Regions from separate parts of the Streptomyces sp. AK08-02 genome, predicted to be linked through region 1. Evidence: riboswitches for the same ligand, from Rfam matches in the RefSeq annotation. Region 1 holds a riboswitch; each other region holds the start of a gene.

The links. Region 1 has a riboswitch for cobalamin ahead of PV734_RS27830 (ribonucleoside-diphosphate reductase subunit alpha). Riboswitches for the same ligand answer to the same signal wherever they lie in the genome.
Region 2: linked by a shared signal. The riboswitch ahead of PV734_RS22010 (prenyltransferase/squalene oxidase repeat-containing protein) and the one ahead of PV734_RS27830 (ribonucleoside-diphosphate reductase subunit alpha) in region 1 are both predicted to bind cobalamin.
Region 3: linked by a shared signal. The riboswitch ahead of PV734_RS37270 (cobalamin biosynthesis protein) and the one ahead of PV734_RS27830 (ribonucleoside-diphosphate reductase subunit alpha) in region 1 are both predicted to bind cobalamin.
Region 4: linked by a shared signal. The riboswitch ahead of PV734_RS01950 (CbtB domain-containing protein) and the one ahead of PV734_RS27830 (ribonucleoside-diphosphate reductase subunit alpha) in region 1 are both predicted to bind cobalamin.

What each region holds. Positions count from the first base shown of each region.
Region 1 covers NZ_JARAZV010000013.1:316,454-321,360, reverse strand. Annotated here, with positions in the region: gene PV734_RS27845 (GntR family transcriptional regulator) at 1-620, shown strand, start outside; gene PV734_RS27840 (DUF3311 domain-containing protein) at 761-1,039, shown strand; gene mctP (monocarboxylate uptake permease MctP) at 1,036-2,646, shown strand; cobalamin riboswitch at 2,740-2,926, shown strand; gene PV734_RS27830 (ribonucleoside-diphosphate reductase subunit alpha) at 3,050-4,907, shown strand, end outside.
Region 2 covers NZ_JARAZV010000010.1:178,663-183,569, forward strand. Annotated here, with positions in the region: gene PV734_RS22000 (aldehyde dehydrogenase) at 1-797, opposite strand, end outside; gene PV734_RS22005 (MBL fold metallo-hydrolase) at 1,001-2,038, shown strand; cobalamin riboswitch at 2,060-2,219, shown strand; gene PV734_RS22010 (prenyltransferase/squalene oxidase repeat-containing protein) at 2,330-3,580, shown strand; gene PV734_RS22015 (SCO2322 family protein) at 3,577-4,215, shown strand; gene PV734_RS22020 (energy-coupling factor transporter transmembrane component T) at 4,121-4,907, shown strand, end outside.
Region 3 covers NZ_JARAZV010000021.1:117,480-122,386, reverse strand. Annotated here, with positions in the region: gene PV734_RS37280 (inorganic phosphate transporter) at 1-940, shown strand, start outside; gene PV734_RS37275 (hypothetical protein) at 987-1,208, shown strand; cobalamin riboswitch at 1,356-1,499, shown strand; gene PV734_RS37270 (cobalamin biosynthesis protein) at 1,603-2,544, shown strand; gene PV734_RS37265 (cobyric acid synthase) at 2,541-4,076, shown strand; gene cobN (cobaltochelatase subunit CobN) at 4,073-4,907, shown strand, end outside.
Region 4 covers NZ_JARAZV010000001.1:444,777-449,683, reverse strand. Annotated here, with positions in the region: gene PV734_RS01960 (acyl-CoA dehydrogenase family protein) at 1-1,127, opposite strand, end outside; gene PV734_RS01955 (CbtA family protein) at 1,285-2,064, opposite strand; gene PV734_RS01950 (CbtB domain-containing protein) at 2,090-2,311, opposite strand; cobalamin riboswitch at 2,351-2,507, opposite strand; gene PV734_RS01945 (histidine phosphatase family protein) at 2,611-3,195, shown strand; gene PV734_RS01940 (ferredoxin) at 3,318-3,728, opposite strand; gene paaE (1,2-phenylacetyl-CoA epoxidase subunit PaaE) at 3,771-4,871, opposite strand; gene paaD (1,2-phenylacetyl-CoA epoxidase subunit PaaD) at 4,871-4,907, opposite strand, start outside.

The DNA.
Region 1 (4,907 bases):
CGCTGGCGGCGGAGTTCGACACCTCCCGCACCACCGTCCGCCAGGCCCTGCAGGAACTGGTCGTCGAGGGCCGGCTGGAGCGCATCCAGGGCAAGGGCACCTTCGTCGCCAAGCCGAAGGTCTCCCAGACGCTGCAACTCACCTCGTACACCGAGGACATGCGCGCCCAGGGCCTCGAACCCACCTCGCAGCTCCTCGACATCGGCTACATCACCGCCGACGACACCCTCGCCGAACTGCTCGACATCACGGCGGGCGGGCGCGTCCTGCGGATCGAGCGCCTGCGGATGGCGAACGGTGAGCCGATGGCCATAGAGACCACCCACCTCTCCGCGAAGCGCTTCCCCGCCCTGCGCAGGTCACTCGTCAAGTACACCTCCCTCTACACGGCCCTCGCCGAGGTGTACGACGTCCACCTCGCGGAGGCCGAGGAGACCATCGAGACCTCCCTGGCGACCCCGCGCGAGGCCGGCCTGCTGGGCACCGACGTGGGCCTGCCGATGCTGATGCTGTCCCGGCACTCGCTGGACAGGACCGGGCAGCCGGTGGAGTGGGTGCGGTCCGTCTACCGGGGGGACCGGTACAAGTTCGTGGCACGGCTCAAGCGGCCCGTCGAGTAGGGCCACCCGACGACAGAACACGCTCCCGCCCGACCTCCCGGCACGGTTCCATAAAGCGAAGCCGTCCCGTAGATTTCCTGCGCGTTGCACAAGTGATCACAGGTAATCGCATGCGGTCAGTGAGGGGACGGAGCTGTGACATGTCAGAAGCGCCAGAAGTGAGACAACCGGCGGCAGACCCACCGGTGGTGACTCCTATGCGCGTCGTCATCGGGCTCTGCCTCTTCGCACCCTTCGTCGCGATGCTGTGGGTCGGCTCGTACGCGAAGGTCGATCCGGCGTTCATCGGCATCCCGTTCTTCTACTGGTACCAGATGCTGTGGGTGTTCGTGTCCACCGCGCTGACGATGACCGCCTACCAGCTCTGGCGGCGTGACCAGCGCGCCCGTGCCTCCGCGAAGGGTGGTGCGGACTCGTGAACGACGGCGTGAACGGCGTGGCACTCACCGTTTTCATCATCTTCTTCCTGGCCGTAACGGTCATCGGCTTCATGGCCGCGCGCTGGCGCAAGGCCGAGAACGAGCACAGCCTCGACGAATGGGGCCTGGGCGGCCGGTCGTTCGGCACCTGGGTCACCTGGTTCCTGCTCGGCGGCGACCTCTACACCGCGTACACCTTCGTGGCCGTACCGGCGGCGATCTACGCGGCGGGCGCGGCCGGCTTCTTCGCGGTGCCCTACACGATCCTGGTGTACCCGCTGATCTTCACGTTCCTGCCCCGTCTGTGGTCGGTCTCCCACAAGCACGGCTACGTCACCACCTCGGACTTCGTACGTGGGCGCTTCGGTTCGAAGGGCCTCTCGCTGGCGGTGGCGGTCACCGGCATCCTCGCGACCATGCCGTACATCGCGCTCCAACTGGTCGGCATCCAGGCGGTCCTGGACGTCATGGGCGTCGGCGGCGGCGAGGACACCAACTGGTTCGTGAAGGACCTCCCGCTGCTGATCGCGTTCGGCGTGCTGGCGGCCTACACGTACTCCTCGGGTCTGCGGGCCCCCGCCCTGATCGCGTTCGTGAAGGACACGCTGATCTACATCGTCATCGCGGTGGCGATCATCTACATCCCGATCAAACTGGGCGGCTTCGACGAGGTCTTCGGCGCGGCGAGCGAGAAGTACACCGCCGCGAAGGCGGGCGCACTGGTCCCGGCCGAGGCCGGCCAGTGGACCTACGCCACGCTGGCGCTGGGCAGCGCGCTCGCGCTGTTCATGTACCCGCACTCGATCACGGCGACGCTCTCCTCCAGAAGCCGTGAGGTGATCCGCCGCAACACCACGATCCTGCCGCTGTACTCCCTGATGCTGGGGCTGCTCGCCCTGCTGGGCTTCATGGCCATCGCGGCCGGAGTCAAGGTCACCAACCCGCAGTTGGCGATCCCGCAGCTCTTCGAGGACATGTTCCCGTCCTGGTTCGCGGGCGTGGCCTTCGCGGCGATCGGCATCGGGGCGCTCGTCCCGGCGGCCATCATGTCCATCGCGGCGGCGAACCTCTTCACCCGCAACATCTACAAGGACTTCATCAAGCCGGACGCGACCCCGGCGCAGGAGACCAAGGTCTCCAAGCTGGTGTCCCTCCTGGTGAAGGTGGGCGCGCTGATCTTCGTCCTGACGATGGACAAGACGGTCGCCATCAACTTCCAGCTGCTGGGCGGCATCTGGATCCTGCAGACCTTCCCGTCCCTCGTCGGCGGCCTGTTCACCCGCTGGTTCCACCGCTGGGCCCTGCTGGCCGGCTGGGCGGTCGGCATGCTGTACGGCACGCTGGCGGCGTACGGGGTCGCGTCTCCGACGCAGAAGCACTTCGGGGGCAGCTCGAAGGAGATCCCCGGGATCGGTGAGATCGGTTACATCGGCCTGACGGCGTTCGTCCTGAACGTCGTCGTCACCGTGGTTCTCACCTTCGTACTGAAGGCGCTGAAGGCGCCGGACGGTGTGGACGAGACGACCGCGTCGGACTACACGGCCGACGCGGGGGATCCTGGTGTGGCGGTCGAACTGCCGCCTGCCACGGCAGGCTCCGCCCACTGAGGGCTCCGCCAGGTCCGTGGTTCTTCGTCCGCGGGCCCGGTGGGGGCTTGTCGCGCAGTTCCCCGCGCCCCTGAGGGGCGCTCAACTCGCCGATACGACACAACATGTGGGGGTGCTTCCGGGGCCCGGCACTAGATGTATGCTCATGCTCGCTGTCGCCGCAGGGGAATCCGGTGCGAATCCGGAACTGTCCCGCAACGGTGTACATGTGCTCTTTCGTGCCCCCGCACGGCTGTGTACGTGTCCAGTCCGAGGACCTGCCGACGGTGTGCCCGGCCGACCGGTCCGGGTGCCTGACGTCCGGGCCTCGTGGAGTGGGCCGGTGGACGCACGCGTGCCGTAAGGCGTCCGCGTGCCCCGCTGCCCTCCGCAAGGCCCCGTGCCGAGCGAGGGAGAGCCCCCTGTGACCATCGCGCCAGCCGAACCGGCTTCAGCGACCCCAGAGGCCGCAGTCGAGACGGACGGTCCCGGTACCGCGCTGCTGCGGATCCTGACCGAGCTGACCGCCGACCTCCCCGACGCGGACCCCGGCCGGGTCGCCGCCGCCGCGCTGCGCGGCCGGTCCGCGCGGGCCGACGTGTCGGAGCTGCGCGAGCTGGCCACCGAGGCCGCGGCCGGCCTCATCTCCGAGGACCCCGCCTACTCCCGGCTGGCCGCCAGGCTGCTGACCGTCACCATCGCCGCGGAGGCCGCCTCACAGGGCGTCACGTCCTTCGCCGAGTCTGTCGCGGTCGGGCACCGCGAGGGTCTGATCGCCGACCGCACCGCCGAGTTCGTACGGCTGCACACGGACCGTCTGAACACCCTGATCGACGTCGAGGGCGACGACCGCTTCGGGTACTTCGGGCTGCGCACCCTCCACAGCCGGTACCTCCTGCGCCACCCGATCACACGCCGGGTGATCGAGACGCCCCAGCACTTCATGCTGCGCGTCGCGAGCGGTCTGGCGGAGGACGACACTTCTCGGGCGCTGGACGAAGTCGCCGCGCTCTACCGGCTGATGAGCCGCCTCGACTACCTCCCCTCCTCCCCCACCCTCTTCAACTCCGGTACCCGGCACCCCCAGATGTCGTCGTGCTACCTCCTCGACTCGCCCCTCGACGAGCTGGACTCCATCTACGACCGCTACCACCAGGTCGCCCGGCTCTCCAAGCACGCCGGTGGCATCGGGCTGTCGTACTCCCGTATCCGCAGCCGCGGTTCGCTGATCCGGGGCACCAACGGGCACTCCAACGGCATCGTGCCGTTCCTGAAGACGCTGGACGCCTCCGTCGCCGCCGTGAACCAGGGCGGCCGGCGCAAGGGCGCCGCCGCGGTGTACCTGGAGACCTGGCACTCCGACATCGAGGAGTTCCTGGAGCTGCGCGACAACACGGGTGAGGACGCCCGCCGTACGCACAACCTGAACCTCGCGCACTGGGTCCCGGACGAGTTCATGCGCCGGGTGAACTCGGACGCCCTCTGGTCGCTCTTCTCCCCCTCCGACGTGCCTGAACTGGTCGACCTGTGGGGCGACGAGTTCGACGCCGCCTACCGCGCGGCCGAGGAGGCCGGGCTCGCCCGCAGGACCATCCCGGCCCGCGATCTGTACGGCCGCATGATGCGTACGCTCGCGCAGACCGGCCAAGGCTGGATGACCTTCAAGGACGCGGCCAACCGCACCGCCAACCAGACGGCCGAGCCTGGCAGCGTCGTCCACTCCTCGAACCTGTGCACCGAGATCCTGGAGGTCACGGACGACGGGGAGACCGCGGTCTGCAACCTGGGCTCGGTCAACCTCGGCGCGTTCGTCGACACGGCGGCCGGTGACATCGACTGGGAGCGGCTCGACGAGACGGTCCGTACCGCCGTCACCTTCCTGGACCGGGTCGTCGACATCAACTTCTACCCGACCGAGCAGGCGGGCCGCTCGAACGCCCGGTGGCGTCCGGTCGGTCTGGGCGCGATGGGCCTCCAGGACGTCTTCTTCAAGCTGCGTGTCCCCTTCGACTCGCCCGAGGCCAAGGCCCTCTCCACGCGGATCGCCGAGCGGATCATGCTCGCCGCGTACGAGGCCTCCGCCGACCTCGCCGAGCGCAGCGGCCCGCTGCCGGCCTGGGAGAAGACCCGTACGGCCCGTGGTGTGCTGCACCCCGACCACTACGACGTGGAGCTGAACTGGCCCGAGCGCTGGTCGGCGCTGCGGGAACGTGTCGCCCAGGTCGGTATGCGCAACTCGCTCCTGCTCGCCATCGCGCCCACGGCGACCATCGCCTCGATCG
Region 2 (4,907 bases), on a different contig from region 1:
GCGTCGGGCAGTACGACGGCCGCCGACTTGCCGCCCAACTCCAGTGTCACGCGCGTGAGTTGGCGGGAGGCCACCTCCATCACGCGCTTGCCCGCGGCGACCGAGCCGGTGAAGGAGACCTTGTCGATGCCGGGGTGTCCGACGAGGTACTCGCTGACCTCACGGTCGGCCGGGAGGATGGAGAGGACGCCGGGCGGCAGTCCGGCCTCCTTCGTTATCTCCGCGAGGATGTACGCGTCGAGGGGTGACTCGGGCGACGGCTTCAGGACCGCCGTGCAGCCGGCGAGCAGCGCGGGCGCGAGCTTGGCCGCCGCGGTGAACTGCGGGACGTTCCAGGGGACCACGGCGGCGACGACGCCCACCGGTTCGCGCCGGACGAGGATGCGGCCGAGAACGCCGTCGCGCGACTCCTCGTACGTGAAGTCGCGGGCGACGGTGATCGCCGCGTCCCACACCATCATCGCGCCGAGGGCCTGGGCGAGGACGCTCCAGGAGTACGGGGAGCCGTTCTCGGAGGAGATGACGCGGCCGATCTCCTCGTACCGTGCGGCGATGCCGTCCTTGATGCGCGTGACGACGGCGATGCGCTCGTCGAGGGTCATCCGCGGCCAGGGACCCTCGTCGAAGGCGGTGCGCGCGACGGCGACGGCCCGGTCGACGTCGGCCCGCGACGCGTGCGGCACACGGCCGAAGACCTCTTCGGTGTGCGGGGAGATGACCTCGATGACGTCCTTGCCGAGGGGATCGGTCAACTCCCCGCCGATGAACAGCTGTCCGTGTTCCACGAGCTCGGTCATGGCCGACTGCCTCTCGCCGACTACCTCTCCGGGTACCGTCTCTGACGGTTCGTCAGATAGATGGATACGGAGAGAGTTACCAGTTCCCTCCGGAGGAGTCCACAGCTCGCGCACCACAACGAGGGATATGGGGTAAGTGACTCGGGCTCCCATTGAAACCGGTTCTAGTTATAGTGGCTGGCAGCCCAGCCACAGGGGAGCCCATGACACAGGTGTCGACGCAGGTGACCGACCACGGCGGGGGCGTACGGTCCCTCCGGGTGCCCATCCCGAACAACCCCCTCGGATACACGCTGGTCTACGTCGTCGACACGGACGGCGGACCGGTGCTCATCGACACGGGCTGGGACGACCCGCTGTCCTGGGACACCCTCGTCGACGGCCTGTCTGCGTGCGGGACGGCGGTCGGCGATATCCACGGCATGGTGATCACCCACCACCATCCGGACCACCACGGCCTGTCCGGCCAGGTCCGCGAGGCGTCCGGGGCGTGGATCGCGATGCACGAGGCCGACATCGCGCTCGTCCGGCGGACGCGCGACAACCGTGCCGAGCGCTGGCTCGGCTACATGACCGCGAAGCTGGCGGCGGCCGGAGCACCGGCCGACCATGTGGCGACCCTGGGCAGAACACCCGCCGGCATCCTCCCGAACTTCTCGCCGGCGCTGCCCGACCGCGAGATCGTCCCCGGCGAACTCCTCGACCTCCCCGGCCGCCGCCTGCGCGCGATCTGGACGCCGGGCCACACCCCGGGCCACGTCTGCCTCCACCTGGAGGAGGCCCACCCGGCCCGACTCCCGGGCAACGGACGCCTGTTCTCGGGAGATCACCTGCTCCCCGGGATCACCCCGCACATCGGCCTGTACGAGGACCCGGAGGACACGACGACCCCCGACCCCCTTGGCGACTACCTCGACTCCCTGGAACGCATCGGCCGGCTGGCCCCGGCGGAGGTGCTCCCGGCCCACCGCCACGCCTTCCCGGACGCGGCCGTCCGCGTACAGGAACTCCTCGACCACCACGACGAACGCCTCGCCGGCCTCCGCGCCCTGCTCACCACTCCCCTCACCCCCTGGCAGCTGGCGGTACGCATGGAGTGGAACCGCCCCTGGGCCGAAATCCCCCCGGGCTCACGGAACATCGCGGTCTCGGAGGCCGAGGCGCACGTCCGCCGACTGGTCAAGCTGGGCCAGGCGGAGGCCGTGACGGGGAGCGAGCCGGTGACGTACGTGGCGGTGTGAGCGCGGCGGGCGGGCGGTGTGAAATCGGTGCCGTTTGCACGGACCGGTACAGTGGGCAGGTCGTATCACACCCGTACGGGGGGAAGCCGGTGCAAATCCGGCGCTGACCCGCAACCGTGAGCAGCCTGGGCATCGGTCAGGAGCTGTGAGCCGGATTGCCCCGTGCGGATCGTGACCGGCTCGCGTCACCGGCGGTCCGCCGGTGCACGGCACCGTCGAGGCATACGGAGCCGAGCCGCCCGGGGTGTCCCGTGCTGTCCGGCTCCCCGCACGGAGAGGCACCCGCCGATCATGAATGTCCGCCGCAGCGCCACGGCTCTGGCCGTCATCGCCGTCACGCTGGCCGGCGGCGGTCAGGCGTCCGCCGCCTCGCCGTCCCCCTCGGCCGCTCTCCCCGCCGGGCTGTACGGCACCGGCGACCCCACCTACGACGGCGTCTGGCGCCAGTCCCTCGCGCTGCTCGCCCAGGACACCGTCGGGGTGAAGCCGGCCGCCTCGGCCGTGGACTGGCTGGCCGGGCAGCAGTGCGCGAGCGGTGCCTTCGCGCCCTTCCGGGCAAACAGCGGTACGGCCTGCGACGCCAAGACCCTGGTCGACACCAACAGCACCGGCGCCGCCGTCCAGGCGCTCGCCGCCCTCGGCGGGCAGGAGACGGGGGTCGGCAAGGCCGTCGCCTGGCTGAAGTCCGTACAGAACACGGACGGCGGCTGGGGGTACACGGCCGGCGGGGCCAGCGACGCGAACTCCACCTCCGTGGTCGTCGGAGCCCTCGCCGCGGCCGGCGAGCAGCCCGGCACGGTCACCAAGGGCGGGAAGACCCCGTACGACCTGCTGCTGAAGCTGGCTCTTCCGTGCGACGCGACCGGTGGGGGCGCCTTCGCCTACCAGCCGGACAAGAAGGGTGCTCTCGCCGCCAACGACGACGCGACGGCCGCCGCCGTGGTCGGCGTACTGGGGAAGGGGTTCGCCGGGGAGGCCGTGAAGCCGACCGGTGCCGCTTCGGCCTGCTCGGACTCCGACGATCCCGGGCAGGCCGCTCGGAACGGCGCCGCCCACCTCGTACAGGCCCTCGCCAAGGACAAGCACCTGACGTCCGCGCTGGCCGGGGCCGAGGACCAGCCCGACTACGGCAACACCGCCGACGCCGTCGTCGCCCTCGCGACGGCCGGCCAGGCACAGCGGGCGGCCGACGCGTGGCGCTGGCTGGAGGCGAACGCCGGGCCGTGGGCGAAGGGGGCGGGGCCGGCCGCGTACGCGCAGCTGATCCTCGCGGCGCACGCCGAGACCGCCGATCCGCGCGACTTCGGCGGCCAGGACCTGGTGGCCCTCCTCGACGCGACCGGCCCGGCGCCCGCGTCCGTCCCGGCCTCCGTCTCCCCGACTCCCGCCGCCGAGAACAGCGGCAGGGACACCGACAGGGAAACCGACAAGGACGACGGGAGCGGGTTCGGGACGCTCTGGACCGTCGGTGTGTTCCTCGTCGCCGGTATCGGTATCGGTTTCCTGATCAGCGGGCGCAACAAGAGGAAGCAGCGGTCGTGATCCGGCGCCGCGCCCTCCCGCTCCTGGTGGCCGCCCTTCTCCTCGGCCTCTGGGCGAGCGCCGGGCAGGCCCAGGCCGTCGGCTACCGCTACTGGTCCTTCTGGGAGCGCGACGGCGGCGCGTGGACGTACGCCACGCAGGGGCCGTCGACCGCCCGGCCCTCCGACGGTGACGTCCAGGGTTTCCGTTTCGCCGTGAGCCAGGACTCGAAGGACGCCGCCCGGCCGCGCGCCGACGCGGTGTTCGCGGTCGTCTGCGCCAGGACGCCCGCGCAGGACGGCCACAAGCGCGTGGCGCTCGTCATCGACTTCGGTACGCCCGCCGACGCGCCGTCCGGCGAGAGTCCGCCCGCGACGCGTACGGCGTGCGCCCGGGTGTCCCCCGACGCAACCACGGCGGACGCCCTCGCGTCGGTCGCGGGTCCCCTGCGATACGACGCGAGCGCGTTGCTCTGTGCGATCACCGGGTATCCGCGCACCGGCTGCGGCGAGACGGTGGGGGCGGGCAAGTCCGCCGGGGCCACCGATACCGATTCGGACGGTGGCCCGTCCGTCGGCCTGCTCGCGGGGATCGCGGCCGTGGTGGCGCTCGGCGGGGCGGCGATCTGGCAGACACGGCGCCGCCGCCATGCGTGAGCGCTCCGCTGGACACGCGGGTCGTCGTTCACCGCAGGCCGGTGGGGGCTGGTCGCGCCCCGGGGCGAAGCCGCCAATCGATGCAGCCCCGCGCCCCTGTCGGGGCGCGAGTGCGCACCCGACCTCAGCAGCGCCGCTCAGCCACGTCAGCCGCAGCCGGAACGCGTCGGCACCCGTGCACCCCGGTGCCTGGTGGGTCTGGTCCCTGGGGCTCGGGACCGCTGCCACCCGCACCACCAACCCCCTCCTGCTCGGGCTCCTCATCGCCGTCGCCGGCTACGTCGTGGCCACGCATCGCACCGACGCCCCCTGGGCCCGTTCCTACACCGCCTTCGTCAAGCTCGGTCTGGCCGTCCTCGTCATCCGGCTCGTCTTCGCCGTCGTCCTCGGTTCCCCGATCCCCGGCTCGCACGTCCTGCTCACGCTCCCCGAACTCCCGCTCCCCCACTGGGCGCAGGGAGTGCGCGTCGGTGGCCGGGTGACCGCCGAGGGGCTGGTCTTCGCCCTGTACGACGGACTGCGGCTGGCCACGCTGCTGATCTGCGTCGGCGCCGCCAACGCCCTCGCGAACCCGGCCCGTCTCCTCAAGTCCCTCCCCGGCGCCCTGTACGAGATCGGTGTCGCGGTCGTCGTGGCCCTCACCTTCGCGCCGAACCTCGTCGCGGACGTCCAGCGGCTGCGCGCCGCCCGCC
Region 3 (4,907 bases), on a different contig from region 1:
CGCCCTCATGGGCGGCCTGATCGGCGCGACCATCGCCTCGGCGGGCACCGGCGCCGTCCACGGCGACGTGCTGGTGACGAAGGTGCTGATCCCGGCGATCGCCGCCCCGCTGGTGGCCGGCATCGCGGCCATGCTGGCAACGCGGCTGTCGTACACGCTCGGCGCCAAGCGGGCCGAGGGCAAGGCGGCCGAGAAGGGCTTCCGGGCCGGCCAGATCGCCTCCGCGGGCCTGGTGTCGCTGGCCCACGGCACGAACGACGCGCAGAAGACGATGGGCATCATCACCCTCGCCCTGGTCGCCGGCGGCGCGGTCGCTCCCGACTCCGATCCCCCGGTGTGGGTCATCCTCTCCGCGGGCATGGCCATCGCGCTCGGCACCTACCTGGGCGGCTGGCGCATCATCCGTACGATGGGCAAGGGTCTGACCGACCTTCAGCCCCAGCAGGGCTTCGCCGCCCAGACCAGTGCGGCGACGGTCATCCTGGCCTCCTCCCACCTCGGCTTCTCCCTCTCCACCACGCACTCGGTGTCCGGCTCGGTGATGGGCGCGGGCCTCGGCCGCAAGGGCGGCGTGGTCCGCTGGTCGACGGCGACCCGGATGTTCGTGGCCTGGGGACTGACCCTGCCCGCCGCGGCCCTCGTGGGCGCGCTGGCGGAGTACGTCACCGGTTTCGGCAACTGGGGCACAGCCCTGGTGGCCCTCTTCCTCATCGCGTCGAGCACGGCGATCTGGGTCGTGTCGCGCCGCGAGGTCATCGACCACACCAACGTCAACCACGTCGAGGACGGGGCCGTGGCGAACACCGAGCCCCCCGGTGTCGTCACGACGGCCATCGCCGCCGTGACCCCGCCTCCGGCAGGCACCGTCGTCGACGACCTGACGGCCACCATCCCGGCCCCGGCCGAGGTCGCGGTCCAGCCGTCGGCCACGGCCCTCTGAGTCCGGTCCCGAGTCAAGGTCCTGGTCCGAGCAAGAAGGAAGCAACATGAAGATCGACTGGGCGGCCCTCGGCTCCGTCTTCGGCGTCAGTCTCGTCATCACCGTGGCCATGGTGGGCGTGTTCACCCTGGGCATCATCGGACTCTCCGTCCGCGAACGGGCGGTCGCGCAGGGCGGGTCGGCCGGGCTGGCGGTCACCGGCGCGTACGCGTGCTTCGCCGCCTGTGCGGCAGTGGTGGCGTACGGCATCTATCTGATCGTGGCCTGAGGGCCGCGTACGTCCTCCTCGCCCGCCGTGACCGTGGCCGCCTCGCTGGTGGTCAGGGACGCGGCGGGCGTTTTTTCGTCGCCCCGATCCGGTCGTGGTGTGGGGCTCAGCACAGTCCTCCTTTCCAGGTCAACGGCAAGTTGACGGGTGTTCCGGGCCCGTGGTGGACTGCCGGAGCCATGTACGGCGGCAGAAGAGGAAGCCGGTGTGAATCCGGCGCGGTCCCGCCACTGTCACCGGGGTAGGTAACCCCGGGAGCCAGGAACTCTTGCCGCCGGTCTCGTCGAACCAGGGCGTGGACACCCTGAGTGAGGACATATCGCCATGCTCGGCTGCCGTTCGCGTTCGAGGTACAGCACCGGATCGCTGCCCGATCCCACGGCCGGCTGAGCCGATGCGTGCCGATCGCGTCTTCGCGTACGGCGCCACCGCCGGACTCCTCGCTGATCTGATCCTGGGCGACCCTCGCCGCGGGCATCCGGTCGCCGCGTTCGGGCGGGCCGCCGGCGCCGTCGAGCGGGTCCTGTGGCGGGACCATCGAGGGTGGGGCGCGCTGCACACCGCCGTGTGTGTGGGAGGCGCCGTCTCCCTCGCCGCCGCGGCCGATCGTCTCGTACGTCCTTCCCGTACCGCTTCCGTCGCTCTCACCGCCGCCGCCACCTGGGCCGTCGTCGGCGGCACCTCCCTGGGCCGGGAGGCGCGGGCCGTCGGCCGGTCGCTGGAGACCGGGGACGTCGAGGGTGCGCGGGAGCGGCTGCCCCATCTCTGCGGACGGGATCCGCAGGCTCTCGACTCCGCCGGGATCGCCCGGGCGGTCGTCGAGTCCGTCGCCGAGAACACCTCCGACGCCGTGGTGGGCGCGCTGGTCTGGGGCGCCCTGGGTGGCGTGCCCGGGCTGGTCGGGTTCCGGGCCGTCAACACCCTTGACGCGATGGTGGGTCACAGGTCGGACCGGTACCGGCGCTACGGGTGGGCCTCCGCCCGCCTGGACGATGTGGCGGGGTGGCCGGGGGCGCGGCTCACCGCCGTACTGGCCGCACTCACCGGTGGTGATCGCCGGGCTGCCGTACGGGCCTGGCGGGACGACGCCGGCAGACATCCGAGTCCCAACGCCGGGCCCGTGGAGGCTTCTTTCGCGGGCGCCCTGGGCGTCCGGCTCGGCGGGACCCTGTCCTACGGCGGGCGGGTCGAGCATCGGCCGGTGCTGAACCAGGAGGGGCGTGCCGTGGAGGTCCACGACATCGAACGGGCCGTTCGGCTGTCCCGTCGGGTCGGTGTGCTCGCGCTCGGCGTCGGTGTCGCCGCGCGGGCCCTGCTGAAGGGGCGCGCCTCATGACACACCTCGGGAGTGGCGGGGCCCTCGGTGGTGGGCTGCTCGTCGCGGGGACCACCTCCGACGCAGGCAAGAGCGTCGTCACCGCCGGGATCTGCCGGTGGCTGGTGCGACAGGGGGTCAGGGTCGCGCCGTTCAAGGCGCAGAACATGTCCCTCAACTCCTTCGTCACGCGGGAGGGCGCCGAGATCGGACGGGCGCAGGCCATGCAGGCGCAGGCGTGCCGGGTGGAACCCACCGCCCTCATGAATCCCGTGCTGCTGAAGCCGGGGAGCGACCAGAGCAGCCAGGTCGTGCTCATGGGCAAGCCCGTCGGGGAGATGAGCGCCCGTGGGTATCACGGGGGGCGGCAACAACGACTTCTCGGGACCGTGCTGGAGTGCCTCGCCGAACTGCGGGGCACGTATGACGCGGTGATCTGTGAGGGGGCCGGGAGCCCGGCTGAGATCAACCTCAGGCGGACCGACATCGTCAACATGGGAATCGCGCGCAACGCCCGGCTCCCGGTGCTCGTCGTCGGCGACATCGACCGTGGCGGTGTGTTCGCCTCCTTCTTCGGGACCGTCGCCCTGCTGTCTCCCGAGGACCAGGCGCTTGTCGCCGGGTTCCTCGTGAACAAGTTCCGGGGGGACGTGTCCCTGCTGGAACCCGGGCTCGACATGCTCCGTGGGCTCACCGGACGGCCGACCTACGGTGTGCTGCCCTTCCGGCACGGCCTCGGCATCGACGAGGAGGACGGGCTGAGGGTCTCGCTGCGGGGGACCGTGCGGGAGTCGAACGTCTCGCCGCCCGTCGGGGAGGACGTGCTCCGGGTGGCCGTGTGCGCGATCCCGCTGATGTCCAACTTCACCGACGTCGACGCGCTCGCCGCCGAACCGGGCGTCGTGGTGCGGTTCGTGGACCGGCCGGAGGAACTGGCCGACGCCGACCTCGTCGTCGTTCCGGGTACGCGGGGGACGGTGAAGGCACTGGCGTGGCTGCGGGAGCGCGGCCTCGCCGACGCCATCGCCCGCCGTGCCGCCGAGGGGCGGCCCGTGCTCGGTGTCTGCGGTGGCTTCCAGATCCTCGGCGAGCACATCGAGGACGAGGTCGAGAGCCGGCAGGGCCATGTCGAGGGGCTCGGGCTCCTACCCGTCCGGGTGCGGTTCGCCCGGGAGAAGACCCTCACCCGGCCCGTCGGCACCGCCCTCGGCGAACAGGTCGAGGGGTACGAGATCCATCACGGGGTCGCCGAAGTCCTGGGTGGGGAAGCCTTCCTGGACGGGTGCCGGGTCGGGAGCGTCTGGGGTACGCACTGGCACGGCTCGCTCGAATCCGACGGGTTCCGGCGGGCGTTCCTGCGTGAGGTGGCCGCCGCCGCGGGCCGCCGCTTCGTGCCGGCCCCCGACACCTCCTTCGCCGCGCTGCGCGAGGAACAGCTCGACCTGCTCGGCGATCTCGTCGAACAGCACGCGGACACCGACGCGCTCTGGCGGCTCATCGAGTCGGGCGCGCCGCAAGGACTGCCCTTCATTCCACCGGGAGCACCCGCATGAGCACAGTGTTGTTGTTGTCGACCGCCGACACGGACCTGCTGGCGGCCCGGGCCGCCTCCGGTGTCTCGTACCGGATCGGCAATCCGACCCGGGTGGATGTCGCGGAGGAGTTGCCCGCGCTCGTCGAGGGCGCGGACATCGCCGTCGTACGACTGCTGGGCGGCAAGCGCGCCTGGGAGGACGGGCTCGCCTACCTCAAGTCGTCCGGTGTGCCCACCGTGCTGCTCGGCGGGGAGGCCGTACCCGACGCCGAGTTGATGGCCGAGTCGTCGGTGCCCGCCGGTGTGGTCGCGGAGGCGTTGCGCTATCTGGTCGAGGGCGGGCCCGCCAACCTCGTGGAGCTGGCCCGGTTCCTGTCCGACACCGTGCTGCTGACCGGCGAGGGGTTCGTCGAGCCGCAGAAGATGCCCGAGTTCGGGACACACGGCTCGTACGCCCGCGAGAGTGGCCGTCCGACCATCGGGGTGCTCTTCTACCGGGCCCACGAGCTCAGCGGCAACACCGGGTTCGTCGACACACTGTGCGAGGCGATCGAGGCGCGGGGCGCCAACGCCCTTCCCGTGTACTGCGGTTCACTGCGCGGAGCCGACGCGGGACTGTACGAGCTGCTCGCCGGCGCGGATGCCCTCGTCGCCACCGTCCTCGCCGCCGGCGGTACGCATGCCTCGGACGCGTCGGCCGGGGGTGACGAGGAGGCCTGGGACATCGGGGCGCTCGCCGACCTCGATGTCCCTGTGCTGCAGGGGCTCTGCCTCACGTCGTCGAGGAGTACGTGGGACGGTTCCGACGCCGCCCTCTCCCCCATGGACGCGGCGATGCAGGTCGCCATCC
Region 4 (4,907 bases), on a different contig from region 1:
TTGCCGCCTCCGAAGGTGAAGATCACCGCTGACCGGTAGCCGCGTTCCAGTTCGCCGTGGAGTATCTCGCCGGCCGAGCCCTCCTTCAGCGCGCCCGGGGCGGCGACGATCTCCAGGAGCCAGGCGTAGGCCTCGCGGCGGGCCTCGGAGCCGTAGACCTTGACCGCGGAGGCGTCCTGGGGGGTGAGGGTGCCTTCCTGGACGGCGTTCACCATCTGCCAGTTGAGGAGTTTCATCGCGTCGAGCTTGGTGTGGATCTGCGCCAGTCGGCGGCGGACCCACGGCAGGTCGACGACCCGGCGGCCGTCGGCGAGCTTGGTCTCCATCGCCCAGCGCTGGACCTCGTGCAGGGAGCGGATGGCCATCGTGCCGTGGGCGGCGAGGGTGACGCGCTCGTGATTGAGCTGGTTGGTGATCAGCCGCCAGCCCTGGTTCTCCTCGCCGACCCGGTGGGCGACGGGGACGCGGACGTTCTCGTAGTAGCTGGCGGTGGTGTCGTGCGAGGCGAGGGTACGGATGAGGGTGCAGGAGTAGCCGGGGTCGGTGGTCGGCACGAGGAGCATGGTGATGCCCTTGTGCGGCGGGGCGTCCGGGTCGGTGCGTACGGCCAGCCACACCCAGTCCGCCGTGTCACCGTTCGTCGTCCAGATCTTCTGGCCGTTGACCGTGTAGTGGCCGGTGGCCTCGTCGCCGTCCCGCACGGCCCGCGTCTTGAGTGCGGCCAGGTCGGTGCCCGCCTCCGGCTCGCTGTAGCCGATCGCGAAGTCGATCTCGCCGGCGAGGATCTTCGGGAGGAAGTACGTCTTCTGCTCGTCGCTGCCGTACCGCATGATCGTCGGGCCGACGGTGTTGAGCGCCATGAGCGGCAGCGGTACGCCCGCCTGGGCGGCCTCGTCGAAGAAGATGAACTGCTCCATCGGGCTCAGCCCGCGCCCCCCGTACTCCTGCGGCCAGCCGACGCCGAGCCAGCGGTCGGCGCCGAGCCGACGGATGGTCTCGCGGTAGAAGCGCTTCTGGGCGACGTGGTCGTTGAAGCGCGAGTAGGCGCGGTCCGGCACCAACTCGGCGAAGTAGGCGCGCAGTTCGGTGCGCAGCTGCTGCTGCTCGGGCGTGTATTCGAGATGCACGGCGCCTCCTGCTGGCTCCCCAATGCCGGACCTGTCGGCGCACACGGTAGAACGTGTTCCAGAAATTGGGAATGGCGGTGCGTGCACGGGTCCGCACAAGCCCGAGGGGGTCCCGGACGTCCGGGACCCCCTCGGGGCGGTCGGTGCGGCCGACCGCTCAGTGCGTGACGGGCGTCGCCTGCGGCTCGGTGCCACTCGCGCCGACGGCCGCCGCCGTCCTCGGAACGAGCAGTCGTTCCGCCATCAGTCCGAAGACCAGGCCGAAGGCGGTCCACATCGTCACCTGGATGCCGAGCGTGGCCACCCTGTAGCGCCACAGGAGGCTCGCGGAGAAGCCCTCCGGGACCTCGTTGGTGAACGACGGCAGGAACGCGTACGCGAGTCCCACGACCAGGACGAAGAAGGCGCTCGCGGCGAGGGAGGCGTTCCAGTTGCCCAGGCGCGGCGCGAGGCGCTTGCCGAGGATGACCGCGCCGACGGCCAGCAGCACGCTCAGGGCGACCATCAGGAAGAACAGCGCGGTGCGCTGGTTGAGGGTGCCGGGGTCGCCGACGGCGGGCGGGTTGGCCGGGTATTTGAGGAAGGGGACGACGTACACGGCGAGCAGGCCGGCCCCCGCGAGGAGCAGCGCGGTCGCGCGCGGCCCGAAGCGGCCGATCCGGCCGAGCGCGAAGCAGTAGGCGAGGGCCGCGATGCCGCCGAACGCGACGCCGTACACGAGGACACCGGTCCCCAGGCCCAGGGTGGACTGCAACGCACGCGAGACGAGGGCCTGTTCGGCGTGCCCGTGGTGGGCCTCGTGCATCTCCTCGAAGGCGATCGCGTCGTCGACGAGCGGCTCGGCGAAGAGGTACGCGACACCCCAGACGAGGACACCCGCGACCAGGCCCGCGAGCATGCCGCGGGCCAGGAGGTTTCTTACGGTGGTGGAGTTCATGAGCTTGCGCGTTTCCCTGTCCTCGTCAGTGGCAGGGGAAGCCGAGCAGGTGGCGGGCGTCGTGCACCCATTCGTGCACGCCCTCGCCGGAGACGACGGAGGTCGCGCCCTGTTCGGCGCCGACGAAGTAGAGCAGCACCAGCATCAGCACGCCGAAGAAGACCGCCCAGGGGGCGATCGCGCCGATCGGCAGTTTCTCGGGTACGGCGGTGGGTGCGGCGGTCGGCTGAATCGCGGACTGTGCCATGACAGACCTCCTGGGGGAACTCGCGTCCCGTATCGGTGGTGCGGAGGACGACAGTCACGGGTCTGACTTGCCCCCGGGCCGCACCAGGCGGGTGCGTACGGGGTTTACAGTGGCGCGACCGTGCCGGATTCCCACCGGCTTCCGTCGAACCGTCGTCAATATCGACGAGAAGGTACCGCGAAGCGGGGGTTCGGCCAAGGGCGCGTGGGACGGCGTACGGCGCGACGGTGCGCCGTACGGTGCCTCAAGTTCCGTACATGACAACGATATTGGGGCGGCATGAGCGCGGGAGCGACCGGATGACGAGCCGAGTGATGTTGATCTCACCGGCGATCAGCGCGGCCCTCCGGGAGGCCCGTTTCGACGACGGCTGTCCCCTGGACGAGTCGGGCCTGCGGCTCTCCCGGGCGGCGGCAGGGACGCTGCCGGCGGTGTCCACGGTCTGGGTCTCCCCCACCACGCGTTGCCTCGAGACGGCCCTGGCACTGGGCCTGGACGCCGGTTCGGTACCGGGGCCGGCCGCTCTGGACGCGGGCCGCTGGCGCGGCTCGACGCTCACCGAGGTGACGGAGAAGGAGCCGGAAGCGCTGGCCCAGTGGCTGACCGACCCCCAATCGGCCCCGCACGGCGGGGAGTCGGTCCGCGCGCTCTGCGACCGGATCGCCCACTGGCTGGACGAGACGGCGGCGCTGGTCACGGGGCGGGCCGTGGCGGTCGTCGAGCCCGAGGTCGTACGGGCGGCGACGGTACGAGCGCTGGGGGCGCCGGAGTCGGCGTTCTGGCGGATCGACGTTCCGCCGTTGACGGCAACGGAGTTGAGCGGCCGGGCGGGACGCTGGAACGTGCGCCTTGGCCATCGACTCGGGGCGCCGCACGACACGTAGGGGCGTTCGGTCGTGAACCTGGGGTTCACGGAGCGGGTCGGCACGGCTCACTCGCCGTCGGCCCACGGGCGAGGGGCCTGACGTGAACCGGCGGATTCATTCACGAAGCGGATCGGCGCGGCTCACCCCTCGTCGGCCCCTCGGCGCGGCGTGTCCAGCGTCCGGGCGAAGTCCGTGCACGCCTGTGCGCACTCGCGGCATACCTTCGCCGTGTCCGCGCCGCCGGGGTGGTCGTCGAAGACCTGGGCCGCTTCCAGGCAGACCGTGGCGCACCACTCCAGTTGGACCCGGAGGGCGGCCTCGTCCTGGCCCGCCTGTTCGGAGAGCAGGCGGCACGTCGCGTCGCACACCTCTGCGCACAGGATGCCCTTGCGGCGCGCGAGGGCCTCCTCGGGAGGCCCGTCCGGGTCCGCGAGACCGGCGCGCAGCGCACATGAGCGCGCGCACTCGGTGCACGCCTGGGCACAGACGAAGCGGTCCTCCAGGAACTGGAAGAGTTCCTGCTGCGTAGTTGCGGTGGTTGTAGGGGTCACGCCGGTCGAGTTGCCGTGGCGGGGCCGGTCAAACCCCTTGGTTCAGCTGTCGTAGTCGACCGTCAGGGTCTCCGACACCGGGAACGACTGACAGGTCAGGACGTAGCCCGCGTCGACCTCGGCGGGTTCGAGGGCGTAGTTGCGGCGCATGTCCACCTCTCCCGAGGTGACCAGCGCCCGGCAAGTGCCGCAGACGCCGCCCTTGCAGGCGAACGGCAGGTCCGGGCGGGTGCGCGCGGCGCCGTCCAGGACGGTCGCGTCCCGGGACAGCGCGGTGGTGGTGGAGCGGCCGTCGAGGGTGACCGTGACCCGGCTCACCGGGCCCTCCGCGACCGCGTCCGTGTGCTGGACCTGGCGGACCGGCTGGTCGTCGGCGTAGAAGAGTTCCTGGTGGACCCGGTCCGCGGGCACGCCCAGCTTCGCCAGCAACCGCTGGGCGTCGCGGACCATGCCGTGCGGTCCGCACAGCCACCAGTGGTCGGTGCCCGGGACGTCGACGAGGCCCGCGAGGAGCGCGGCGAGCCGTTCGGCGTCCAGCCGCCCCGACAGCAGCTCGGCCTCGCGCGGTTCACGTGAGAGTACGTGCCCCAGTTGGAAGCGCGTACGGTACAGGTCCTTCAGGTCCGCCAGCTCGTCGGCGAACATCACGGTGTCCGTACGCCGGTTGCCGTACAGGAGGGTGACCTGTGAGCGGTCGTCGGCGGCCAGGACCGACTCGGCGATCGACATCATCGGGGTGATGCCGGAGCCCGCGGCGATCAGGACATGGCTGCCGGACGCGGTGAGGTCGGGGGTGAAGGCACCGGTCGGCGTCATCACGTCGAGCATGTCACCGGGGCGTACCCCGTCGACCAGCCAGGACGAGAACAGGCCGCCGGGCACCACCCGTACGCCGATGCGGGGTCGTTCGCCGGCCGGGGCGCAGATCGAGTACGACCGGCGCTCCTCACGCCCCTCGAACTCCCGGCGCAGGGTGAGGGACTGTCCCGGGGTGAAGGCGTACTCGGCGGCCAGGTCCGGCGGCACCTCGAAGGCGACGGCGACGGCGTCCGCGCACAGTCGCCGTACGTCGGCGACCTTCAGGGCGTGGAAGACCGGGCGACGGCGTACCGGAACCGTGGTCGGGGCGGTGGGCGCGGCCATCAGATCTCCTTGACGTACTCGAACGGCTCGCGGCAG